Desulfofalx alkaliphila DSM 12257: one gene and its partner. The protein of the gene in region 1 interacts with the protein of each later gene in a pairwise test. Links are inferred from orthologs where the notes say so. Each region holds a gene or a part of one and is shown on either strand. Other genes may lie near its edges. The genes, in order: dnaN and BR02_RS0109190.

Region 1 (3,240 bases):
AAAATCATTGGTGGTTATAAAAGTTTGTATGCCCTCTTTAATGCCGGACAATAATACTTCCCTTCTCTTGTTGTCCAATTCGGACAGTACATCATCCAGCAGCAATATTGGGTTGGTATTAAACTGCTGCTTAAAAAAAGACACCTGGGCCAGCTTTAAACTTAAAACCAAGGTTCTGTGCTGTCCCTGTGAACCATAGACCTTTACTTCCCTGCCATTTATTAAAAATACCACATCATCCCTGTGGGGGCCAACTAAACTTTGACATCTTCTTATTTCCTGGTCCCTAAATTTTTTGATGCTTTCTATAAAACTATTATGGATATCCTGTTTCTGCAAGGGTTTTTTTAAATTTAGTGATGATAAATAATTTATTTCTAACTTTTCAGTCCCCTGGGTAATTAAGGAGTGCCACCTTTTAATTAAGGGCGTTAATTTTTTCAAAACCTCAATTCTACCCAATAAAATATTGGTGCCGTTAATAACCAGTTGGTCATTCCATACATCTAGGGCATCAAGGCCTTCAACATTGTTTCTAATATTCTTTAATACACTGTTTCGATGGGATAAAATTTTTAAATATTGACCCAAGTAGTATTTATAGTTAGGGTAAAAGGGTCCTATTTCATAATCAAGAAACTTTCGCCTTTCACCGGGGGAGTTTTTCACTAAATTTAAGTCATCCGGTGTAAATAATATGACCCCGGTATGTAAAAGATCCTTTTTCTTTTTCTCCACACCGTTAACTAAAATCTTTTTTTTACCTTCCCTGTTGACGGCAACGGTCTGCTTATACTCTCTCTTGCCATGGCGTATAAAACTAATGACATTACAGGCATTGGCCTGCCAGTTAATTACTTCCCTATCACTGCCGGCACGGAAGGAAGATGCATTTAAGTTAAAATATATTGATTCCAGTAAATTTGTCTTTCCCTGTGCATTATGGCCAATGAAAATATTCAACCCTTGAGCGGGAGAAATTTCAAAACTTTTATAATTACGGAACATTTCCGCCCTGATTTTGGTTAATAACAATCAGGATAACACCTCTTAACCAGTCACTTTAAATTTACCTACCTGCTCCACCTCTATTATATCACCGGGTAAAATTTTTCGCCCCCTCTTATTTTCCACTTTCCCATTAACTTTTACCCTCTTGTCGTTAATTAGTATTTTGCTCTGCCCTCCGGTGCCGGTGATACCGGCCCATTTTAAAAACTGATCCAGTTTTATGCTGTCCTTTATTGGAACTTCTTTTATTTCCATACTTCTCTCCTATGCGGTACGAACCGGTAATATTAGAGACAGATAATTATCTCCCCTTGGGGGCCTTATAACCCCGGGGCTCAGTGGGCCGCTTAACTCCAAAATTATTTCCTCTTCGCCCACTGTCCGCAACACATCTGTTAAATACCGTGCATTAAAAGATATGCTTACCTCTTCTCCCTCAAGGTAGCAATTTAAGTTTTCTTGAATAAAACCCACATCTGTGTTTGCTGATAACATCAAGAGGTCCTTCTTAATATCCAGCCTAATTGTTTCCCTTCCGGTTTTTGTTAACAGGGCGGCCCTCTCGGTTGAGTCTAAAAGTTCTTTAACCTTTATTCTCACCTTAGATTTATGATTTTTAGGAATTACCCCTTGGTAATTGGGGAATTGCCCCTCAATAAGCCTGGATACTATTACAGTGTTTTTAATTGTAAATAGGGCCTGGTTGCTGCCCAGGGTAATCTTAATCACATCTTCATCATCGCTGTTGCTAATAATTCTGGATATTTCACCTAAAGTACGGCCGGGGATAATTGTTTCCAGCTCTGCCGGCTCTTCATCAATGGCAACTTTCTTAAGGGCCAGTCTATGTGTATCGGTGGCAACCAGTGTTAAAAGCCCGTCCTTTATTTCAAAAAGAACCCCGGTAAATACCGGCCTGCTCTCATCTGTATTTGTGGCATATAACACCTGCCTCAAAGTCTCTTTAAAGGTGTTAGTGGGTATAGCAAAGGAAAGATTGCCTTCTACCACGGGAAAAGCCGGATACTCATCGGCATTAAAGCCGTGCAAATTTACCTGGGACGAATTGTACTGGATTGTGATGGTGTTGTTTTCTGTGTCCCCGGTTAAATCTATGGGTACATCGGGTAATTTTCGCACAATTTCAGTAATATACTTGGCCGGAACAATTATTGACCCTTCTTCTATAGTTGTAACCTCTACATTACATTCTATACCGATTTCTAAATCCGTGGCCGTCAACTTGAGCTTGTTATCTTTACTTTCCAGCAATATGCCGGTCAGGATAGGCATTGGATTTTTGGTTGACACAGCCCTTTGTACCATTTGGACACCATTTAACAGGTTTTCTTTTGTGGTGTTTATTCTCATAATAATCCCCTTAAAATAATTATCTTTTAATGATAGCAGTAGTAGTAGGTGCTGTTATTATGTGGGTATGTCTACTAAGGTGTTACCCCACAAGCCTTTTAATAACTAATATCACTGTTGAAGAAAAGTTAATAATTACCCTTTATTAAGGGCCTGATTTTTGGCTTCTTAAACTAATCCCCATAACACTGCACAGCTTATACACCCTGTGTTAATTATTCCCGGATTTTTTTAATTAGACCGTTTATTCTGGCTTCCAGCTCAGAGTCCTCTTGTATTTCGTTGGTTATTTTATCGCAGGCATGGAGCACGGTGGTATGGTCTCGGCCGCCAAATTCTTCACCTATTTTGGGTAAAGATAAATCTGTTAACTCTCTGGTTATATACATGGCAATTTGCCTCGGAAAAGCAACGGCCCGGGTTCTTTTTTTAGCCTTCAACTCTTCCGGCTTAATGTTATAACTCTCTGCCACAATCTTTTGTATTAAACTCACCGTTATTACCTTTGGTTTGCTAGGCGGTAAAATATCCTTTAAAACGTTGGCAGCCATCTCCGGAGTAATGGGGCTGTTGGTTAAAGAAGCAAAGGCAATAATTCTAATGAGGGCCCCCTCTAATTCACGGATGTTAGAGTCTATTTTTCTTGCAATATAAGCTATGGTGTCGTCAGGCACCTCTAAGCCCTCCAGCTGTGCCTTTTTACGCAAAATAGCTATCCTTGTTTCATAGTCAGGGGCTTGAATGTCAGTAATTAAACCCCACTCAAACCGTGAACGAAGGCGGTCTTCTAAAGTAGGTATGCTTTTTGGCGGTCTGTCACTGGAAATAATTATCTGTTTATTTGCTTCATATAATGTA
Region 2 (3,303 bases), on another replicon or contig:
ACCCGTATTGCCACCTTTAACCATCATTGGGCGGTGTCCATTCAAATTCTAGCCCAGCAATGGCTCCTTTGTCAAGTTTTCCCTAATTCTTAATAGTATGTACATAAAAAATAATCCTAATTTATTGGTGTAAATAATTATTGACTTTTACTGGAATCATTGGTATTGTTTACTTGTAACATATTATCATTTACTGTCGAAGCGGTAAATATGTATAAGGGAGGTAAAAAATATGAAATCCACAGGTATTGTGCGTAAGGTGGACGAGCTCGGCAGGGTTGTTATTCCCATCGAGTTGCGCCGCACCCTAGGAATTGAAGAAAAGGATGCCCTGGAGATTTATGTAGACAACGAGAAAATTATTTTAAGAAAATATGAGCCGGCCTGTGTTTTCTGTGGCAACGCATCGGATGTCTTTGTGTTTAACGGCAAACAAGTCTGCAAAGATTGCGCCAATGCCATGGTTGAAAGCACACAGGCCATGTAAAATAAATACATGTACTCCGGTTAAAAACCACAGGCGCGGATAATCGCGCCTTTATTGTTCCACCGCCTTATATACATCCCTTTTCGGCATACCACGCAGCTTAGCCACTTCCTTGATGGCTTGTTTTTTATCCATGCCTGTGGCAATGAGCCGGTTTACATGATCAACCACCGGCAGGTCTGCAAAGGATTCTGCCCTGTCTTCTTCCCTTGAACCGGCCACCACCAAGGTAAATTCCCCCCGGGGGGGTACCTTCTCAAAGTGGCTCACTGCCAAGTGCAGGCTTCCCCTGTAAATTTCTTCGTGCTTTTTAGTTAACTCCCGGGCCACCGCAATCTGTCTGTCACCGCCAAATTTACTGCACATGTCCCTTAAGGTTTCCAAGAGGCGGTGCGGTGACTCATAAAAGACCATGGTGCGTTGTTCGCCCCTTATCTTTTCCAAATGACGCCTGCGCCCCTTTTTGTTAGAGGGCAAAAAACCTTCAAATACAAAACGGGCCGTGGGCAAACCCGAAACCACCAGCCCCGCTATCACAGCACTGGCCCCGGGAACAGGCACCGCCGGTATCCCATGCTCTAAGGCCAATTCCACCAGCCGGGCCCCGGGATCGGAAATACCGGGCATGCCCGCATCGCTTACCACCGCAACATCTTGCCCCTGCAAGAGCATGTCAATTATCCTTTCGCCCTGCCTTTGTTCGTTGTGGGCATGATAACTGATCAGCCTGGTATGAATATCATAATGGGAGAGAAGCTTTCTTGTATGCCTGGTGTCCTCTGCGGCAATTAGGTCACATTCTTTTAACACCGTCAAGGCCCTAATGGTGATATCCTCCAGGTTGCCAATGGGAGTGGCGCATAGGTACAGTGTTCCACAGGATTTACCGGCCACTACTTTTCACCAACCTCATCATCTTGTCTGCGCAGGAGGCCCAAACAAAAGAGACACTCTTCCTCCCTGCTTTGGGCAAACTTAATGTTACACACATGAAAACCCTCGTTATACAATCGCAGCAAGGTGGGCTCATCCCTGTCTGTCTTCTCTGTTTCAGCGGCCCTTTGGGCCTCCCTTTTACAGTGTTTATAGGCCTGGGTTAATTCATGGCGCAATTTTTCATTTTCCTGCTCCAATAAACGCACTAACTTTTTTATGTCTTCCAGTTCACCCAACACTTCTTTAATCATATATTCCAGTCTAGCTATCCGTCCGGGTAGAGGCCCCACTGTTTTCACCCTTTATCTTCTTTATTACTACATCCCCCACAGGAAACTCAAAAATATGTTTGTTTTCTTTTATTTCCACCGTGACAGTCTTTTTAAATATATTAAAACCGACCACCCGACCATCGCCCTCGGCAGTGTTAACAAGGGTGCCCACCTCCGGAAAATGTTCCTTGGCTTCCTCGTAAACATCGTTTTCATATTTTAAGCAGCACATCAACCGCCCGCAAATCCCTGATATTTTTGTAGGGTTTAAGGAAAGATTTTGATCCTTGGCCATGCGAATTGAAACGGGAGCAAAATCAGCCAGCCAGGAAGCACAGCACAATTCCCTGCCGCAGCAGCCCAGGCCGCCCACCATTTTAGCTTCGTCCCGCACCCCGATTTGCCTCAACTCTATCCTGGTGCGAAAAACCGCTGCCAGGTCCTTCACCAGTTCCCTAAAATCAATACGGCCGTCGGCGGTAAAATAAAAAATAATTTTGTTGCCGTCAAAGGTCTGCTCCACCGAGATCAGCTTCATGGGCAGCCCATGGGCAGCAATTTTTTCCAAACCCACCTGATAGGCGACCTTTTCCTTTTCTTTATTTAAAGACAGCTGTGCCTTGTCCTCCTCTGTAGCCTTGCGCAGCACCTTCTTTAAGGGCGCCACCACCTCATCCTCTTCCACCTCACCGGGGCCGGCCACCACTTGACCATATTCAATCCCCCGGGTGGTTTCCACAATGGCATGGTCCCCTATTTGCAGCTCCAGGCCATCGGGATCAAAAAAATATATTTTGCCGGCTTTTTTAAAACGAATACCAACCACCTTATAAGCCAATATTTTACCCTCCCTTTGCTTCCGGTATATCAGCCAGCCTCAGCAGCAAAGCATCAAGCACCAACCTGCCGTTCCCTTTGGCCTCTAACCGGGAGCGTGCCCTTTCTATATCCTTCAGCATATCCATTAATTGATCTGTACTATACTCACCTGCGTATTTGTCCACTTGATCTTCAAGGTCGATATTAATAATCAAAGACTTGTCCTTGGTTTGTTGCCAGACAAGCAAGTCCCGAAACCATAATTGTAACAGCTGCAGCCAGCCCAGGGCCGCATCCCTGTCGCCGGAAAGACTTGCAGATTCCCCCAGCAGCTGCACAAGGTCCCCGTCCCTTATTTTTTCAAAAACCGCCAGCATCCGCTCTCTAGTCAGATATACCTCTTCATCCACCAGTTCAAGGGCCCTGCCTATGCTGCCGCCGGCCATGGCCGCTATTACCGCCGCCCTGTCCCCTTGAACATGGGAGTAGCGTTTTAAACCTGCCATTACCAGGTCCTTTGCCAAGGGGTAAAACCATAGGTTTTGGCAGCGGGATGAAATGGTGGGTAGTATTCCATAGGGTCGAGAGGTAATTAGTATAAAGACTGCATTGCCGGGGGGGTCTTCCAGGGTTTTAAGCAAAGAATTGGCGGCCTCCGCTGTCATGGTGTCACACTGCTTAATTAAATACACCTGACGTCCGCCCTGGTAAGACTTGTAGTTTATGTTCCTTTGTAGCTGCTTTACCTGTTCAAGCTTTATTGTGGCCCCTGAGGGCTCCACCACCTGT

What was found.
Region 2: the proteins of dnaN (region 1) and BR02_RS0109190 interact in binary tests that used the Bacillus subtilis proteins (3 or more experiments, as listed by UniProt). The link is inferred for Desulfofalx alkaliphila DSM 12257 from one-to-one orthologs.

Annotation. Positions count from the first base shown.
Region 1 is NZ_JONT01000003.1:170,054-173,293, reverse strand. The notes cover bases 330-3,240. They hold dnaN (DNA polymerase III subunit beta), read right to left. Parts: upstream 2,383-3,240; coding sequence 1,276-2,382; downstream 330-1,275. Other genes in these bases: dnaA (chromosomal replication initiator protein DnaA), read right to left, coding at 2,598-3,240; BR02_RS0103790 (RNA-binding S4 domain-containing protein), read right to left, coding at 1,051-1,266; recF (DNA replication/repair protein RecF), read right to left, coding at 330-1,035. In the rest of the region: more of recF, read right to left, coding at 1-329. UniProt on the Bacillus subtilis protein: Confers DNA tethering and processivity to DNA polymerases and other proteins. Acts as a clamp, forming a ring around DNA (a reaction catalyzed by the clamp-loading complex) which diffuses in an ATP-independent manner freely and bidirectionally along dsDNA.
Region 2 is NZ_JONT01000015.1:17,922-21,224, reverse strand. Bases 28-3,001 are described here. They hold BR02_RS0109190 (initiation control protein YabA), read right to left. Parts: upstream 1,675-3,001; coding sequence 1,381-1,674; downstream 28-1,380. Other genes in these bases: holB (DNA polymerase III subunit delta'), read right to left, coding at 2,538-3,001; BR02_RS0109185 (PSP1 domain-containing protein), read right to left, coding at 1,685-2,533; rsmI (16S rRNA (cytidine(1402)-2'-O)-methyltransferase), read right to left, coding at 539-1,381; BR02_RS0109200 (AbrB/MazE/SpoVT family DNA-binding domain-containing protein), read left to right, coding at 233-487. In the rest of the region: more of holB, read right to left, coding at 3,002-3,303. UniProt on the Bacillus subtilis protein: Involved in control of chromosome replication initiation. Inhibits the cooperative binding of DnaA to the oriC region. Thus negatively regulating initiation of chromosome replication.